One region of the Priestia sp. FSL R5-0597 genome, then DNA from elsewhere that is predicted to be linked to it. Evidence: a T-box and tRNA genes for the amino acid it is inferred to sense, from the RefSeq annotation. Region 1 holds a T-box; the other regions hold tRNA genes.
The links. The T-box of region 1 lies ahead of thrS (threonine--tRNA ligase). A T-box ahead of a tRNA ligase gene usually reads a tRNA of that ligase, here a tRNA-Thr.
Positions count from the first base shown of each region.

Region 1 (4,500 bases):
ATTCACAACACACTTTCTCATATACTTTGCTATACAAATAGAAGCAAGAATAGAAAACTATTCTCACTTCATAGTTACAGCTTTACTTTTGTTGATCATGTAAAAGCTTAACTGTATCCTTTCCAATTGCTTCTGAAGAAACAACACCTCGGAATCTTGTCCATAAGTTACGATCTACTACGAATACCTTATGATTTTTAACAGCTTTTAAGTTCTTCCATAGAGGATTTGATTTCCATTCATCTGTTAATAATTTTCCTTCATTATTAGCTAGAATTAAAATATCTGGATTAATGTCTGACAACTGTTCTAAATTCATTTCAGCGTAAGCCTCTTTACTTTGTACAGCATCTTTAAAACCAAGCTTTTCAAGGAATCCACCGTCATATGAAGCAGAGGTATGAGCTTGGAATGAAGTGTCTCGAACTACAGCTGGTAAGATTGTCTGACCATTTTCCTCTTTTACTTCCTTTTTTAATTTCGCAATGGTTTCCTCATGTTTATTTAATCGCTCTTCTGCTTTTTTATCTTTTCCAGTTGCTTTCGCAATTGTTTTAAAAGCATCTATATTCTCTTCATATGTAGATTCACGACTATTCAACTCAATCGTTGGAGCAATTTGTTCTAAGTCTTTATAAATTGCTTTATGACGTTGAACATCTGCAACAATTAAGTCAGGCTTTAGTGAGCTGATTACTTCCAGGTTTGGTTGTTGACGTGTCCCAACAGAAGTATACTTCATTTTTCCATTTACCAACTGTTCAATCATATCTTTTTTGTTGTCATCAGCTATTCCAACAGGCTTAATACCTAAACCGTGAAGTGCATCAACAAACGACAATTCAAGAACAACAATTCTTTTTGGATTTTTAGGAACCTTAGTAGTGCCTAATTCATGTTTAACAGCTACCTTTTGATTGTTAGAAGATTTTTCATTAGTAGAATCCTGCTTTGCCCCACATCCTGCTAACACTAATAATATAGAAAGGATTGCCATTACACTTACTATTTTCAATTTCTTTCGAGCTTTCATTTTCTCATTTCCTCCTATTAAATCCACTAAAATGATAATGATTATCATTAACGTAATGTTCTAAGCATATCTTTTCGTATTTATATAGTCAATAGATTTCCAGTAATAATTTACTCTCTTTCATAGGTTATGAACCTTTTAAAGTAAAGTTTCATTATCTTAAAATGGATAATACTTTCACAAACTTTGCATTTTAAAACGTTAAGTGAATAAAAGACCTAGTTTCTTCATTAAATAAAAGGTCTACTCATTGTCTTTTCCTACTTTAAAAAGCATTGACGAAAGCTATGCTATGGACATTAAAAGAAGGCTTCTTATTATATGTTAAGGAGCCTTCTTTGTTATTATTTAAGTTTCTTAGAAGTAATTTCATCCTGAAGGTTTTCAATAAAGCTAGTTATGTTGCATGTTTCGGATTTCTCTTCTCCATGCTTTCGTACATTGACGGAGTTGCTCTCCATTTCTTTATCTCCTAGTACTAAGATATAAGGAACCTTAGCCACTTGAGCTTCGCGAATTTTATATCCGAGCTTTTGTTCTCGATTATCTAACTCTACTCGAATGCCCTTTTGCCCTAACGCTTCTTTAACTTGTTGTGCATATTGCTGGTGAGCTTTCAGTGATACCGGAATAACCTTTACCTGTACAGGTGCCAACCATGTTGGGAAGACCCCTCCAAAGTGTTCAATTAAAATCCCAAAGAAACGGTCAAGAGATCCAAAAATAGCACGGTGAATCACAACTGGACACTGTTTTTCGTTCTTTTCATTAATATAATTCAAATCAAACTTCTCAGGCAGTTGGAAGTCTAATTGAATTGTTGCACATTGATGGCTTCTTTTTAAAGCATCCTTAATATGAAAATCGATTTTAGGGCCGTAAAATGCGCCGTCGCCTTCATTTAATTTATAATCAAAGTTCAACTTGTTTAATACGTTTTCTAAAGAGCTCTCAGCAAGTTCCCATAAGCTATCCTCTCCCATGGAGTCTTCTGGTCGAGTTGAAAGTTCAATACTATATTCAAAACCAAATGTCTTGTAGATATAATCCACTAATTCAATGACCGATTTAATTTCACTTTCAATTTGTTCAGGAGTAACAAAGATATGAGCATCGTCCTGACAAAACGTACGTACTCTTAATAATCCATTTAGAGCCCCACTGAATTCGTGACGGTGAACTTGACCGAATTCTCCCATTCGAATGGGTAAATCTCTATAGGAATGGAGCTTATTTTTAAAGATAAGCATATGACCAGGACAGTTCATGGGCTTTAATGCAAATTTAGCGTTATCCACTTCTGAAAAATACATATTATCCTTATAATGATCCCAGTGACCAGACTTTTCCCATAATTGTTGATTCATCATAAAAGGAGTACGTACTTCTTCGTAATTATGCTTTTCTTGAACGGATCGTAGGAATTGCTCCAGCTGATTTTTAACCATTTGTCCTTTAGCTAGATAAAAAGGCATTCCAGGTGCTTCATCAGAAAACATAAATAATTCTAGTTCATTTCCCAATTTTCTATGGTCTCTTTTCGCTGCTTCTTCTAGAAACATCAGATACTCATTTAACTGTTTTTGAGAACGAAAAGCTACGCCATATACACGTTGTAACATTTGGTTGTCGCTGTTACCTCTCCAGTATGCTCCTGATACTTTTGTTAATTTAAACGCCTTAACCATTCCAGTAGAAGGAAGATGTGGGCCTCGACATAAATCGAAAAATTCCCCTTGTTTATAAATCGTAACTGTTTCATTCATAGGAATATCACGTAATAACTCCAGTTTCAACTCGTCGTTTATCTCGCTAAATATTCTTTCAGCTTCACTACGTGTCACTTCAGTACGTTCAATAGGATGATTTTCATTAATAATTTTCTTCATTTCATGTTCGAGTTGTAGTAACTCATTAGAAGCAATCGTTGTAGAAAGATCCATATCGTAATAAAATCCATCTTCAATAACTGGTCCTACCCCTAACTTCACATTCTTATGTACTCTTTTTACTGCCTGAGCAAGTATGTGAGCTGTTGTATGCCTCATAATTTCTAGACCTTCGTCAGAATCTACTGTTAAAATTTCGATTTCTGCATTTTGATTAATGGCTCGATGCAAATCATACAATTCTCCATTTACTTTACCCGCAATAGCTTTCTTCTTTAGGCTAGAACTAATGGATTCTGCAATAGCATGTAATGTAATACCTTTTGAAAATTCTTTCTCATTTCCATCTAAAAAGCGAATTTGAATTAAATCTTTACTCATGATAACCTCTCCTATTTAAATAAAGTCAAAAAAAAACATACTCGTCCCTAAGTAAGGGACGAGTATGTTTTCACACGTGGTACCACCCAAATTCCCATCAATATAAAAATATATTGATGGCTCTGGTGCTGTAACGTCGCAAACGTTATTAATTACTACTAGTTCACTAATAAAGCTCCAAGGTGGTAAATTATTTCTCTTTCTTAAGGGCTCACAGCCAAAGACCCTATTCTCTGCAAAGAAGTATAAAAATAATTCATGTCCTTTTCGTTGCTTATCTATTTATTTTTGAACATAAAAAACCGCACTCATCCCTCTAACAGGGACGAGTGCGGTCGTGGTACCACCCTAATTTTATAAAACACTAAAAGTGTTATATTCTCAAAAAGATAACGGATTTCCCGATTGAGGTTACTCTATCTACATATTTCCCCACAATAGCTCCAAGGTGGTAAATTATTTCTCTTTCTTAAGGGCTCACAGCCAAAGGCCCTATTCTCTGTAAAGAAATATAAAAATAATTCGTGTCCTTTTCAACGCTCAACATGTTCATTTCCAATAAATAGAATTATAATTTATATTATTTGTAAATGTCAATACTTAATTCTAAATATGTAATTAATTAGATATTTTCATTTAAAAAGATGGCTTATTGGTACGGCTATTTTTATCTATATTTTTTGTGTTGTACACTAGTAAATATCCAAAGATACTTATAATACCAAACATAACACCGAACATTGTGAACATTATTTCACTTCTCAAAACTCCTAGTAATGTACCTGACACAAGAGGGCCTATAGACATACCGATATATCTCACAAAGTTAAATACTCCCATAGCACTAGCTCGATTTTGCTCAAATTGATGAGTCAATATAGTTGCATAGGAAGGTGTTAAAATACCAATTCCCATCCCATAAATGAATAGGCTTAGTGACATAAGGGATAAGGAAGCAGTATGTGTGAGTCCAAATCCTATAATACTAAAAGCGATTAAAAAATTAGTAAAGGTAAATACATTTATAAGAGAAATCTTCTTTTGAATGTATTTGAATAATAGGCTTCCGGCTATAAGGCTTAGCGTCATAGGAAGATAAAGCAAGCCAACAAGTTTTAGGTTTAGATGGTAGTGGTCTGTTAATAAAACGGGGAGATAAACCAGGATAGAAAAGTAAATCAAAAAGTTCAAGAAGCT
Region 1 covers NZ_JBBOUZ010000002.1:13,494-17,993, forward strand. The annotation lists gene MKX72_RS26750 (FecCD family ABC transporter permease) at 1-2, opposite strand, end outside; gene MKX72_RS26755 (ABC transporter substrate-binding protein) at 83-1,033, opposite strand; gene thrS (threonine--tRNA ligase) at 1,378-3,303, opposite strand; T-box leader at 3,355-3,583, opposite strand; T-box leader at 3,622-3,849, opposite strand; gene MKX72_RS26765 (MFS transporter) at 3,940-4,500, opposite strand, start outside.

Region 2 (4,500 bases), on a different contig from region 1:
GGATGTTGGCTTAGAAGCAGCCACCATTTAAAGAGTGCGTAATAGCTCACTGGTCGAGTGACTCTGCGCCGAAAATGTACCGGGGCTAAACGTATCACCGAAGCTGTGGATTGACATCTTTGATGTCAGTGGTAGGAGAGCGTTCTAAGTGCAGCGAAGTCAGACCGTAAGGACTGGTGGAGCGCTTAGAAGTGAGAATGCCGGTATGAGTAGCGAAAGACAAGTGAGAATCTTGTCCACCGAATGCCTAAGGTTTCCTGAGGAAGGCTCGTCCGCTCAGGGTTAGTCGGGACCTAAGCCGAGGCTGAAAAGCGTAGGCGATGGCCAACAGGTTGATATTCCTGTACCACCTCCCCGCCGTTTGAGTAATGGGGGGACGCAGTAGGATAGGGTAAGCGCGCTGCTGGATATGCGCGTTCAAGCAGTTAGGCTGATGAGTAGGCAAATCCGCTCATCATAAAGGCTGAGCTGTGATGACGAGGGAATTATAGTACCGAAGTTCCTGATTCCACACTGCCAAGAAAAGCCTCTAGCGAGGCGGGAGGTGCCCGTACCGCAAACCGACACAGGTAGGCGAGGAGAGAATCCTAAGGTGATCGAGAGAACTCTCGTTAAGGAACTCGGCAAAATGACCCCGTAACTTCGGGAGAAGGGGTGCTCTGGTAGGGTGTATAGCCCGAGAGAGCCGCAGTGAATAGGCCCAGGCGACTGTTTAGCAAAAACACAGGTCTCTGCGAAGCCGCAAGGCGAAGTATAGGGGCTGACGCCTGCCCGGTGCTGGAAGGTTAAGAGGAGGGGTTATCCTTTGGGAGAAGCTCTGAATCGAAGCCCCAGTAAACGGCGGCCGTAACTATAACGGTCCTAAGGTAGCGAAATTCCTTGTCGGGTAAGTTCCGACCCGCACGAAAGGCGTAACGATCTGGGCACTGTCTCAACGAGAGACTCGGTGAAATTATAGTACCTGTGAAGATGCAGGTTACCCGCGACAGGACGGAAAGACCCCGTGGAGCTTTACTGTAGCCTGATATTGAATTTTGGTACAGCTTGTACAGGATAGGTAGGAGCCTGAGAAGCCGGAGCGCTAGCTTCGGTGGAGGCGTCGGTGGGATACTACCCTGGCTGTATTGAAATTCTAACCCGCGGCCCTGATCGGGCCGGGAGACAGTGTCAGGTGGGCAGTTTGACTGGGGCGGTCGCCTCCTAAAATGTAACGGAGGCGCCCAAAGGTTCCCTCAGAATGGTTGGAAATCATTCGTAGAGTGTAAAGGCACAAGGGAGCTTGACTGCGAGACCTACAAGTCGAGCAGGGACGAAAGTCGGGCTTAGTGATCCGGTGGTTCCGCATGGAAGGGCCATCGCTCAACGGATAAAAGCTACCCCGGGGATAACAGGCTTATCTCCCCCAAGAGTCCACATCGACGGGGAGGTTTGGCACCTCGATGTCGGCTCATCGCATCCTGGGGCTGTAGTCGGTCCCAAGGGTTGGGCTGTTCGCCCATTAAAGCGGTACGCGAGCTGGGTTCAGAACGTCGTGAGACAGTTCGGTCCCTATCCGTCGTGGGCGTAGGAAATTTGAGAGGAGCTGTCCTTAGTACGAGAGGACCGGGATGGACACACCGCTGGTGTACCAGTTGTCTTGCCAAAGGCATCGCTGGGTAGCTATGTGTGGACGGGATAAGTGCTGAAAGCATCTAAGCATGAAGCCCCCCTCAAGATGAGATTTCCCATAGCGCAAGCTAGTAAGATCCCTGAAAGATGATCAGGTTGATAGGTCAGAGGTGGAAGCGTGGCGACATGTGTAGCTGACTGATACTAATCGATCGAGGACTTAACCAAACTTTAAAAGCGTAAGCTTTACTCAGCAACCTGTTACCTAGTTTTGAGAGAACAAAACTTTTTCAAAAAAAGTCTTGCTTTCTTTATCAAATCATGTATAATATAATTTGTCTGGTGGCGATAGCGAAGAGGTCACACCCGTTCCCATACCGAACACGGAAGTTAAGCTCTTTAGCGCCGATGGTAGTTGGGACTTTGTCCCTGTGAGAGTAGGACGTTGCCAGGCTATTATTATTCCACAGTAGCTCAGTGGTAGAGCTATCGGCTGTTAACCGATCGGTCGTAGGTTCGAGTCCTACCTGTGGAGCCAACTGGCCCGTTGGTCAAGCGGTTAAGACACCGCCCTTTCACGGCGGTAACACGGGTTCGAATCCCGTACGGGTCACCATTTATTTTTATCTACATAATAGTGGAGGATTAGCTCAGCTGGGAGAGCACCTGCCTTACAAGCAGGGGGTCGGCGGTTCGATCCCGTCATCCTCCACCACCGTGCCGGTGTAGCTCAACTGGTAGAGCAACTGACTTGTAATCAGTAGGTTGGGGGTTCAAGTCCTCTTGCCGGCACCATTTATATCGGAGGGGTAGCGAAGTGGCTAAACGCGGCGGACTGTAAATCCGCTCCTTCGGGTTCGGCAGTTCGAATCTGCCCCCCTCCACCATTTTTATTGGGCTATCGCCAAGCGGTAAGGCAACGGATTTTGATTCCGTCATGCGTTGGTTCGAATCCAGCTAGCCCAGCCATAGAGAGCCATTAGCTCAGTTGGTAGAGCATCTGACTTTTAATCAGAGGGTCGAAGGTTCGAGTCCTTCATGGCTCATTTTAATAAGCGGAAGTAGTTCAGTGGTAGAACACCACCTTGCCAAGGTGGGGGTCGCGAGTTCGAACCTCGTCTTCCGCTCCATTTCTATATAAAAAAACATATTGGGGCCTTAGCTCAGCTGGGAGAGCGCCTGCCTTGCACGCAGGAGGTCAGCGGTTCGATCCCGCTAGGCTCCACCATACATATAAACGTACAACCTTTAAGCAATTTGCTTAAAGGTTTTTTTGTGTAGTTTCTACAAATTAGAATTGTATATATATTCAAAAAAGTGTCGAGTTGAGCCATCGCTCATTTAGCCGTTACAATAAGAGAGTAGCAACATTTGTGATGGGGGGACATATTATGAATAAGCTTTCAATTATTGGAGTACCAATGGATTTAGGTCAAACTCGCCGAGGGGTCGATATGGGGCCAAGTGCGATACGATATGCAGGTGTTATGGAACGCATCGAGAATATTGGATATAGTGTAGAAGATAAAGGGAATATTGAAATTGCCTTAGCTGAACGAGTACATAGTGATGAAAATACAAACTTAAAGAATTTAAAAGCTGTAGCGGATGCTAGCGAAAGACTTGCTCAGACCGTAAGTGATGTTATTACAAATAAAAGGTTTCCTTTAGTGCTAGGGGGAGATCACAGCATCGCTATCGGAACACTAGCAGGAGTAAGTCGTCATTATAAAAATTTGGGCGTAATTTGGTATGATGCACACGGAGATTTAAATACAGCAGATACGTCTCCTTCCGGAAATATTCACGGTATGCCATTGGCGGCAAGTATAGGTATAGGAGACGAAGCATTGACTCGAATTGGTGGCTATGCCCCTAAAGTCAAGCCCGAGAATATTGTGATTATCGGAGCCCGTTCTTTAGATGAAGGAGAAAAAGAGCTAATAAAGGAAAAAGGAATTAAAGTGTATACGATGCATGAGATAGATCGAATGGGTATGACAAAAGTAATGGAAGAAACAATTTTATATTTGCGTGATAAAACAGATGGCGTTCATCTATCACTCGATTTAGATGGACTGGATCCACATGATGCACCTGGAGTAGGAACGCCAGTTATCGGTGGAATAAGCTACAGAGAAAGTCATTTAGCTATGGAGATGTTGGCAGAATCTCAGCTAATCACTTCTGCCGAGTTTGTGGAAGTGAATCCTATTTTAGATGAGCGGAATAAAACAGCTACCGTAGCTGTTGCATTAATGGGCTCACTTTTAGGAGAAAAATTAGTATAAAACATTATTGCCTACCAAAAGGTACATGAAACATATGTGAAGGTAAAAAAAAAGAAGCTCTTAGTTCAGATTCTAGAGCTTCTTTATATAGAGAAAAACTTTTCATATTCATTTAATAGACCATCTAGCTCTGAGCTTACTCTCACCACTGTTAGTGATGATAAAGGATTTTCTGCTGCAAGAGTGACCATGTTATTTCTACATTCTTCAATTTGATTCAAAAGGTTTTCTTTTGTATGAGTCAAGCTTTCCACTCCTCTTCTTTTCATCTATACTAATTACATAACCTACGTACGATCTTTTTAAACGTATTTGACAAATTTTTGTTAAAATAATTAAGCATAAGTGAAACTTTATGATAAAGTACACGTATATATACTATCCCGCAATGGGCGGAGGTAACCGTTACATGGATTTATTATTAAAAAGAAAAATAAAAAAAGTAAAAAAAGGTGACCAGGATGCGTTTGCTGACATAGTAGAATATCACAAGGATAAACTTTTTCATCTATGTTATCGAATGCTAGGAAACCGGGAAGAAGCGCAAGACGCTGCACAAGAAGCGTTTATTCGAGCCTATGTAAATATTCATAGCTATGAC
Region 2 covers NZ_JBBOUZ010000001.1:156,629-161,128, forward strand. The annotation lists rRNA gene MKX72_RS00895 (23S ribosomal RNA) at 1-1,836, shown strand, start outside; rRNA gene rrf (5S ribosomal RNA) at 1,947-2,062, shown strand; tRNA gene MKX72_RS00905 (tRNA-Asn) at 2,072-2,146, shown strand; tRNA gene MKX72_RS00910 (tRNA-Glu) at 2,150-2,224, shown strand; tRNA gene MKX72_RS00915 (tRNA-Val) at 2,248-2,323, shown strand; tRNA gene MKX72_RS00920 (tRNA-Thr) at 2,328-2,403, shown strand; tRNA gene MKX72_RS00925 (tRNA-Tyr) at 2,412-2,495, shown strand; tRNA gene MKX72_RS00930 (tRNA-Gln) at 2,503-2,577, shown strand; tRNA gene MKX72_RS00935 (tRNA-Lys) at 2,582-2,654, shown strand; tRNA gene MKX72_RS00940 (tRNA-Gly) at 2,664-2,738, shown strand; tRNA gene MKX72_RS00945 (tRNA-Ala) at 2,761-2,836, shown strand; gene rocF (arginase) at 3,000-3,899, shown strand; gene MKX72_RS00955 (aspartyl-phosphate phosphatase Spo0E family protein) at 3,983-4,144, opposite strand; gene sigW (RNA polymerase sigma factor SigW) at 4,309-4,500, shown strand, end outside.
Region 2: it has a tRNA-Thr gene. The T-box ahead of thrS (threonine--tRNA ligase) is inferred to sense a tRNA for this amino acid. The anticodon was not compared.

Region 3 (4,500 bases), on a different contig from region 1:
AAAGCTCCTAATGCATGAACGTATGGCTCTGTTTTTAATAAGTTCCAGAACTTTTCGGCCCCTCTTCTAGCAAGCGTGTGTTCAATATCAATGGATCCTCTCAGTCCAATGACTTTTTCTGCAGAATATGGACGTTCAATTCCTTTCCAACGCTCATCGCTTTTCCAGTTCTCTTCAAGGTTTTTTACACGAATCTCTTTCATTCTTTATACCCCCTAATGAATTTAAAATTCTATATTCATAAAAATATAAAACGCAGCAGTGAGAATATGTCTGTTTCATGATGAAGTAAATTAGCAGTTTGCCATAGTTTTAGTAAGAACGTAGATGAAATAAGTAAATAGTTGAAGGACATGTAGTAAGACTTTGCTGAGGTGAATATACGCTGATAAGTTTGACTGCTATCTTTTCAATCACAAATAACTATTCCTCCCTATTGTTATAAAACAGTTTTTATTTTACATACGTTATTATATAACAGTACTTTCGAAAATGAAACCTCCTTTTAGAATTTTTTTCCTACTCGCAAGGAGGCTTTTCTATTAATACCTACGTATAAAAGGCTTCATATATCCTTTACTTTTTCTTATATCACTTATTCATTTCTTTCATACTTCTCAACAAATGAAATTCTTTCCAATATTGTTGGATGACCATATCGAAAAATTTTCACTAAATACGGCGGATTCACCTGGGACAGTCCTGATTTTGTTAAATCCTGAAATGTTTTAATAGCAGCTTGTTTATCTCCTGTTAAGTCCATGGCGTACGTGTCAGATTGAAGTTCATGATGACGCGACTGCATATTTGTTAAAGGACTTACAGCAAATGTGAGCACAGAAAAAATAAGTAGAATAAGCGGTAATGAATTTAAATCACTAAGAGAAGTGATTTTTAATGCTTTCCCCCATCTCTTAATCACAAAGCTAGCTAAATGTTTCGTTAGCCATAAACCTACAATCGATAAAACTAAGGCTGAAGCAATCCCTACATAAATATGTTTCTTCACATAGTGACCCATTTCGTGCGCCATGATAAACAAAATTTCACGTTCCGTCAATTTATTAAGAGTAGTATCCCATAACACAATTCTTGAATTAGAACCTATTCCCGTTACATATGCATTGAGAGAGTTCGTTTTTTCAGACATGTTTACTTCATATACATGCTTAGCAGGTATATGAGCTTCATCTGCTAAATGCAAAATTTTCGTCTCCAGCTCTTTATTCTTTAATGGATAAAAATCGTTATATAACGGATCGATAACCACTGGTTGAATAAACGTCAAAAATAGCGTAAATGGAATAGATACTAGCCACGCATACAGCCACCATCTTTTTGAAAACTTACGAATGAATGCATATAACACAGCAATCACTAAAAACATCGTGGCATAGTTCACCCAAAAATCTGTAAAAAGATCTTTCATCCATCCTTGGAAAGGTTGCGTCGTAATATGGTAAGCCGTTGAAAGCTTATAGCTAATCCAGTCCATAGGAAAAGAGTAGATCAGCAGCAGAACAGATAACCAAAATACATAAATAGCAGTTTGGAGAAGACTGAAACGACTGACGTCTTTAGACCACTTATTCACTTTCTTAGACACACCTAACACTAAAATTAAAATAAACCCTAACCACTCATATGGAATTCGGATAAAAAAGAGCGCATCTCTAATCTTTGAATATTTTTCGGTTAACATAAGTTCTCTTGCATTCATAAACGTAGCAGGATCCACGCTGGTACCTTTTAATGATTGTGGAATAGAGGTGTCACTTATATAAAATAAATACACCCATATACAAGCTGCATACACAAGAAAAACTCCGATGGACCACAAAACAAGTTTTTTCACGCATTCCCCTCCTTTTGTACAAACAGTATTCTGTTATTACTATTGTAGGTTTTTTTTCGAAATTTAGAACAAGCGTTTAGAGATGTGCCATAGGAAATGCAAATTGTGAAGAGAAAATCATAGAAAAACGAAAAATAGAGTTTATTCTTTTGTCTAAACTCTGTTTACAAACAAAAAAAGCAGTTTGCATATGCAAACTGCTTTTGAGATGACCCGTACGGGATTCGAACCCGTGTTACCGCCGTGAAAGGGCGGTGTCTTAACCGCTTGACCAACGGGCCAGTATGGCTCCACAGGTAGGACTCGAACCTACGACCGATCGGTTAACAGCCGATAGCTCTACCACTGAGCTACTGTGGAATATGGTGGGCCTAAGTGGACTCGAACCACCGACCTCACGCTTATCAGGCGTGCGCTCTAACCAGCTGAGCTATAGGCCCATTATTTGGAGCGGGTGATGAGAATCGAACTCACGACATCAGCTTGGAAGGCTGAGGTTTTACCACTAAACTACACCCGCGTTACTTAAGATGGGGCGACTGATGGGAATCGAACCCACGAATGCCGGAACCACAATCCGGTGCGTTAACCACTTCGCCACAATCGCCGTCTTAAAATGGTGGCTCGGGACGGAATCGAACCGCCGACACAAGGATTTTCAGTCCTTTGCTCTACCAACTGAGCTACCGAGCCAAATAAAATGGCGGTCCCGACGGGAATCGAACCCGCGATCTCCTGCGTGACAGGCAGGCATGTTAACCGCTACACCACGGGACCACTTTGGTTGCGGGGACAGGATTTGAACCTGCGACCTTCGGGTTATGAGCCCGACGAGCTACCGAACTGCTCCACCCCGCGATGATATGAATATGATATAAATAAATGGCGGAGGAAGAGGGATTCGAACCCCCGCGGGCTTTAACACCCCTGTCGGTTTTCAAGACCGATCCCTTCAGCCGGACTTGGGTATTCCTCCGTATATTTATAACAAATGTAACTTATATGGTAGCGGCGGAGGGAGTCGAACCCACGACCTCACGGGTATGAACCGTACGCTCTAGCCAGCTGAGCTACACCGCCATATTATTCGTTACAATTATTTAATTTCATTGGTGGAGCCTAGCGGGATCGAACCGCTGACCTCCTGCGTGCAAGGCAGGCGCTCTCCCAGCTGAGCTAAGGCCCCATAAATGGTCGGGAAGACAGGATTCGAACCTGCGACCCCTTGGTCCCAAACCAAGTGCTCTACCAAGCTGAGCTACTTCCCGTTTATGGCGCGCCCGAGAGGAGTCGAACCCCTAACCTTTTGATCCGTAGTCAAACGCTCTATCCAATTGAGCTACGGGCGCTTTATATGGAGCGGAAGACGAGGTTCGAACTCGCGACCCCCACCTTGGCAAGGTGGTGTTCTACCACTGAACTACTTCCGCTTATTAAAATGAGCCATGAAGGACTCGAACCTTCGACCCTCTGATTAAAAGTCAGATGCTCTACCAACTGAGCTAATGGCTCTCTATGGCTGGGCTAGCTGGATTCGAACCAACGCATGACGGAATCAAAATCCGTTGCCTTACCGCTTGGCGATAGCCCAATAAAATGGTGGAGGGGGGCAGATTCGAACTGCCGAACCCGAAGGAGCGGATTTACAGTCCGCCGCGTTTAGCCACTTCGCTACCCCTCCGATATAAATGGTGCCGGCAAGAGGACTTGAACCCCCAACCTACTGATTACAAGTCAGTTGCTCTACCAGTTGAGCTACACCGGCACGGTGGTGGAGGATGACGGGATCGAACCGCCGACCCCCTGCTTGTAAGGCAGGTGCTCTCCCAGCTGAGCTAATCCTCCAAATATCATACACAACATTAAATGTGTATATAAGTTTTTTACAAATGAGCCAAATAAAAAACCCCTAGACTCTTTTACAAGAGCATAAAAAGGGGTCTTATTCATTGCCTGGCAACGTCCTACTCTCACAGGGACAAAGTCCCAACTACCATTGGCGCTAAAGAGCTTAACTTCCGTGTTCGGTATGGGAACGGGTGTGACCTCTTCGCTATCGCCACCAGACAAGAGATTGCTCTCTCAAAACTAGATAACAATTTGCTGAGTAAAGCTTACGCTTTTAAAAGTTTGGTTAAGTCCTCGATCGATTAGTATCAGTCAGCTACACATGTCGCCACGCTTCCACCTCTGACCTATCAACCTGATCATCTTTCAGGGATCTTACTAGCTTGCGCTATGGGAAATCTCATCTTGAGGGGGGCTTCATGCTTAGATGCTTTCAGCACTTATCCCGTCCACACATAGCTACCCAGCGATGCCTTTGGCAAGACAACTGGTACACCAGCGGTGTGTCCATCCCGGTCCTCTCGTACTAAGGACAGCTCCTCTCAAATTTCCTACGCCCACGACGGATAGGGACCGAACTGTCTCACGACGTTCTGAACCCAGCTCGCGTACCGCTTTAATGGGCGAACAGCCCAACCCTTGGGACCGACTACAGCCCCAGGATGCGATGAGCCGACATCGAGGTGCCAAACCTCCCCGTCGATGTGGACTCTTGGGGGAGATAAGCCTGTTATCCCCGGGGTAGCTTTTATCCGTTGAGCGATGGCCCTTCCATGCGGAACCACCGGATCACTAAG
Region 3 covers NZ_JBBOUZ010000001.1:594,075-598,574, reverse strand. The annotation lists gene aceA (isocitrate lyase) at 1-203, opposite strand, end outside; gene MKX72_RS03230 (M48 family metallopeptidase) at 596-1,855, opposite strand; tRNA gene MKX72_RS03225 (tRNA-Glu) at 2,065-2,136, opposite strand; tRNA gene MKX72_RS03220 (tRNA-Asn) at 2,141-2,215, opposite strand; tRNA gene MKX72_RS03215 (tRNA-Ile) at 2,219-2,295, opposite strand; tRNA gene MKX72_RS03210 (tRNA-Gly) at 2,302-2,375, opposite strand; tRNA gene MKX72_RS03205 (tRNA-His) at 2,387-2,462, opposite strand; tRNA gene MKX72_RS03200 (tRNA-Phe) at 2,473-2,548, opposite strand; tRNA gene MKX72_RS03195 (tRNA-Asp) at 2,557-2,632, opposite strand; tRNA gene MKX72_RS03190 (tRNA-Met) at 2,637-2,713, opposite strand; tRNA gene MKX72_RS03185 (tRNA-Ser) at 2,739-2,831, opposite strand; tRNA gene MKX72_RS03180 (tRNA-Met) at 2,859-2,935, opposite strand; tRNA gene MKX72_RS03175 (tRNA-Ala) at 2,966-3,041, opposite strand; tRNA gene MKX72_RS03170 (tRNA-Pro) at 3,047-3,123, opposite strand; tRNA gene MKX72_RS03165 (tRNA-Arg) at 3,128-3,204, opposite strand; tRNA gene MKX72_RS03160 (tRNA-Gly) at 3,211-3,285, opposite strand; tRNA gene MKX72_RS03155 (tRNA-Lys) at 3,295-3,367, opposite strand; tRNA gene MKX72_RS03150 (tRNA-Gln) at 3,372-3,446, opposite strand; tRNA gene MKX72_RS03145 (tRNA-Tyr) at 3,453-3,536, opposite strand; tRNA gene MKX72_RS03140 (tRNA-Thr) at 3,545-3,620, opposite strand; tRNA gene MKX72_RS03135 (tRNA-Val) at 3,625-3,700, opposite strand; rRNA gene rrf (5S ribosomal RNA) at 3,807-3,922, opposite strand; rRNA gene MKX72_RS03125 (23S ribosomal RNA) at 3,986-4,500, opposite strand, start outside.
Region 3: it has a tRNA-Thr gene. The T-box ahead of thrS (threonine--tRNA ligase) is inferred to sense a tRNA for this amino acid. The anticodon was not compared.

Region 4 (4,500 bases), on a different contig from region 1:
TTTATTAATAAAAAACATTAAATTATATGTCTTTAACGTGCAGAGAAACGCTCTGTAAGGAATTTAACTTTTGTTTTACACACAATGGGGGGATTAGATACAAATTTTCAGCAATTAAGAAAAGAGATTAGCACAACTTTTATAAAGGCATTTATATTAAGGAGAATATTTTATTTAGGGTTTTAAGTTATTAATACATAAAATGGTGGAGATCTTTAAACATTGTTTCTCGTTACAGAAGAGTCCATTCGGTTAAGGTCTATGAAAGTTGACCGTTTTTTGGTCATCACCTGTTTGTTCGAATCATCCTCTAAAGACCCAGTACCATCACATTGTACTATTGAGCAGATTCAAAGAACGCTTTTTCCGTTACGTCTCCTTCAACATCAGCAGCTTCTGCTGATCCAGAAGAACCTCCTAAATTCGGTAGAGCTAATGGAGTCGCTAACTAAATAACTAAATAACTAACCCTACGGCAGAAGCTACCACAGCTTATTTAGCTTTTCTTATTCAATCTCCTCCTAATTTTATTTAATAGAAATAAAAAAGCAGTTTGCAAATGCAAACTGCTTTTTTGATGACCCGTACGGGAATCGAACCCGTGTTACCGCCGTGAAAGGGCGGTGTCTTAACCGCTTGACCAACGGGCCAGTATCAATTTATAAGTTAAATTCAATTACTATAAAACATGATGGGCCTAAGTGGACTCGAACCACCGACCTCACGCTTATCAGGCGTGCGCTCTAACCAGCTGAGCTATAGGCCCTTTACTTGGATTTGGAGCGGGTGATGAGAATCGAACTCACGACATCAGCTTGGAAGGCTGAGGTTTTACCACTAAACTACACCCGCATATTTTAAAGTGGCGGTCCCGACGGGAATCGAACCCGCGATCTCCTGCGTGACAGGCAGGCATGTTAACCGCTACACCACGGGACCAAAATAGAAAATGGCGGAGGAAGAGGGATTCGAACCCCCGCGGGCTTTAACACCCCTGTCGGTTTTCAAGACCGATCCCTTCAGCCGGACTTGGGTATTCCTCCGTGTACTGTATGGTGGAGCCTAGCGGGATCGAACCGCTGACCTCCTGCGTGCAAGGCAGGCGCTCTCCCAGCTGAGCTAAGGCCCCATAAATGGTCGGGAAGACAGGATTCGAACCTGCGACCCCTTGGTCCCAAACCAAGTGCTCTACCAAGCTGAGCTACTTCCCGGTTATGGCGCGCCCGAGAGGATTCGAACCCCTAACCTTTTGATCCGTAGTCAAACGCTCTATCCAATTGAGCTACGGGCGCTTATTAAAATGGTGCCGAGGGCCGGACTTGAACCGGCACGGTAGTCGCCTACCGCAGGATTTTAAGTCCTGTGTGTCTGCCAATCCCACCACCCCGGCAGGACTTATACCTGGAGGCGGCAACCGGATTTGAACCGGTGATAAAGGTTTTGCAGACCTTGGCCTTACCACTTGGCTATGCCGCCAATATATATATGGAGCGGAAGACGAGGTTCGAACTCGCGACCCCCACCTTGGCAAGGTGGTGTTCTACCACTGAACTACTTCCGCGCATTTATCTAAATTAAGATGCGGGTGAAGGGACTTGAACCCCCACGTCATAAGACACTAGATCCTAAGTCTAGCGCGTCTGCCAATTCCGCCACACCCGCGTGTAAATATAACTGGTGAGCCATGAAGGACTCGAACCTTCGACCCTCTGATTAAAAGTCAGATGCTCTACCAACTGAGCTAATGGCTCTCTATGGCTGGGCTAGCTGGATTCGAACCAACGCATGACGGAATCAAAATCCGTTGCCTTACCGCTTGGCGATAGCCCAATAAAGATGGTGGAGGGGGGCAGATTCGAACTGCCGAACCCGAAGGAGCGGATTTACAGTCCGCCGCGTTTAGCCACTTCGCTACCCCTCCGATATAAATGGTGCCGGCAAGAGGACTTGAACCCCCAACCTACTGATTACAAGTCAGTTGCTCTACCAGTTGAGCTACACCGGCACGATGGTGGAGGATGACGGGATCGAACCGCCGACCCCCTGCTTGTAAGGCAGGTGCTCTCCCAGCTGAGCTAATCCTCCAAAGAATCTATATAAGCGCGTTAATAAGCGTTATTTTGAATACTCATAATAAACTATTTCAAATAAAAAACCCCTATGCTCTTTACAAGAGACTCATAAGGGGTTTTATTCATTGCCTGGCAACGTCCTACTCTCACAGGGACAAAGTCCCAACTACCATTGGCGCTAAAGAGCTTAACTTCCGTGTTCGGTATGGGAACGGGTGTGACCTCTTCGCTATCGCCACCAGACAAGAGATTGCTCTCTCAAAACTAGATAACAGTTGGCTGAGTAAAGCTTACGCTTTTAAAAGTTTGGTTAAGTCCTCGATCGATTAGTATCAGTCAGCTACACATGTCGCCACGCTTCCACCTCTGACCTATCAACCTGATCATCTTTCAGGGATCTTACTAGCTTGCGCTATGGGAAATCTCATCTTGAGGGGGGCTTCATGCTTAGATGCTTTCAGCACTTATCCCGTCCACACATAGCTACCCAGCGATGCCTTTGGCAAGACAACTGGTACACCAGCGGTGTGTCCATCCCGGTCCTCTCGTACTAAGGACAGCTCCTCTCAAATTTCCTACGCCCACGACGGATAGGGACCGAACTGTCTCACGACGTTCTGAACCCAGCTCGCGTACCGCTTTAATGGGCGAACAGCCCAACCCTTGGGACCGACTACAGCCCCAGGATGCGATGAGCCGACATCGAGGTGCCAAACCTCCCCGTCGATGTGGACTCTTGGGGGAGATAAGCCTGTTATCCCCGGGGTAGCTTTTATCCGTTGAGCGATGGCCCTTCCATGCGGAACCACCGGATCACTAAGCCCGACTTTCGTCCCTGCTCGACTTGTAGGTCTCGCAGTCAAGCTCCCTTGTGCCTTTACACTCTACGAATGATTTCCAACCATTCTGAGGGAACCTTTGGGCGCCTCCGTTACATTTTAGGAGGCGACCGCCCCAGTCAAACTGCCCACCTGACACTGTCTCCCGGCCCGATCAGGGCCGCGGGTTAGAATTTCAATACAGCCAGGGTAGTATCCCACCGACGCCTCCACCGAAGCTAGCGCTCCGGCTTCTCAGGCTCCTACCTATCCTGTACAAGCTGTACCAAAATTCAATATCAGGCTACAGTAAAGCTCCACGGGGTCTTTCCGTCCTGTCGCGGGTAACCTGCATCTTCACAGGTACTATAATTTCACCGAGTCTCTCGTTGAGACAGTGCCCAGATCGTTACGCCTTTCGTGCGGGTCGGAACTTACCCGACAAGGAATTTCGCTACCTTAGGACCGTTATAGTTACGGCCGCCGTTTACTGGGGCTTCGATTCAGAGCTTCTCCCAAAGGATAACCCCTCCTCTTAACCTTCCAGCACCGGGCAGGCGTCAGCCCCTATACTTCGCCTTGCGGCTTCGCAGAGACCTGTGTTTTTGCTAAACAGTCGCCTGGGCCTATTCACTGCGGCTCTCTCGGGCTATACACCCTACCAGAGCACCCCTTCTCCCGAAGTTACGGGGTCATTTTGCCGAGTTCCTTAACGAGAGTTCTCTCGATCACCTTAGGATTCTCTCCTCGCCTACCTGTGTCGGTTTGCGGTACGGGCACCTCCCGCCTCGCTAGAGGCTTTTCTTGGCAGTGTGGAATCAGGAACTTCGGTACTATAGTTCCCTCGTCATCACAGCTCAGCTTTCATGATGAGCGGATTTGCCTACTCATCAGCCTAACTGCTTGAACGCGCATATCCAGCAGCGCGCTTACCCTATCCTACTGCGTCCCCCCATTACTCAAACGGCGGGGAGGTGGTACAGGAATATCAACCTGTTGGCCATCGCCTACGCTTTTCAGCCTCGGCTTAGGTCCCGACTAACCCTGAGCGGACGAGCCTTCCTCAGGAAACCTTAGGCATTCGGTGGACAAGATTCTCACTTGTCTTTCGCTACTCATACCGGCATTCTCACTTCTAAGCGCTCCACCAGTCCTTACGGTCTGACTTCGCTGCACTTAGAACGCTCTCCTACCACTGACATCAAAGATGTCAATCCACAGCTTCGGTGATACGTTTAGCCCCGGTACATTTTCGGCGCAGAGTCACTCGACCAGTGAGCTATTACGCACTCTTTAAATGGTGGCTGCTTCTAAGCCAACATCCTGGTTGTCTAAGCAACTCCACATCCTTTTCCACTTAACGTATACTTGGGGACCTTAGCTGGTGGTCTGGGCTGTTTCCCTTTTGACTACGGATCTTATCACTCGCAGTCTGACTCCCATGGATAAGTCTTTGGCATTCGGAGTTTGACTGAATTCGGTAACCCGTTGGGGGCCCCTAGTCCAATCAGTGCTCTACCTCCAAGACTCTCACAACATGAGGCTAGCCCTAAAGCTATTTCGGAGAGAACCAGCTATCTCCAGGTTCGATTGGAATTTCTCCGCTACCC
Region 4 covers NZ_JBBOUZ010000004.1:76,095-80,594, forward strand. The annotation lists tRNA gene MKX72_RS28150 (tRNA-Glu) at 579-650, opposite strand; tRNA gene MKX72_RS28155 (tRNA-Ile) at 693-766, opposite strand; tRNA gene MKX72_RS28160 (tRNA-Gly) at 779-852, opposite strand; tRNA gene MKX72_RS28165 (tRNA-Asp) at 864-939, opposite strand; tRNA gene MKX72_RS28170 (tRNA-Ser) at 951-1,043, opposite strand; tRNA gene MKX72_RS28175 (tRNA-Ala) at 1,054-1,129, opposite strand; tRNA gene MKX72_RS28180 (tRNA-Pro) at 1,135-1,211, opposite strand; tRNA gene MKX72_RS28185 (tRNA-Arg) at 1,216-1,292, opposite strand; tRNA gene MKX72_RS28190 (tRNA-Leu) at 1,302-1,390, opposite strand; tRNA gene MKX72_RS28195 (tRNA-Cys) at 1,403-1,476, opposite strand; tRNA gene MKX72_RS28200 (tRNA-Gly) at 1,487-1,561, opposite strand; tRNA gene MKX72_RS28205 (tRNA-Leu) at 1,581-1,662, opposite strand; tRNA gene MKX72_RS28210 (tRNA-Lys) at 1,676-1,751, opposite strand; tRNA gene MKX72_RS28215 (tRNA-Gln) at 1,756-1,830, opposite strand; tRNA gene MKX72_RS28220 (tRNA-Tyr) at 1,838-1,921, opposite strand; tRNA gene MKX72_RS28225 (tRNA-Thr) at 1,930-2,005, opposite strand; tRNA gene MKX72_RS28230 (tRNA-Val) at 2,010-2,085, opposite strand; rRNA gene rrf (5S ribosomal RNA) at 2,200-2,315, opposite strand; rRNA gene MKX72_RS28240 (23S ribosomal RNA) at 2,379-4,500, opposite strand, start outside.
Region 4: it has a tRNA-Thr gene. The T-box ahead of thrS (threonine--tRNA ligase) is inferred to sense a tRNA for this amino acid. The anticodon was not compared.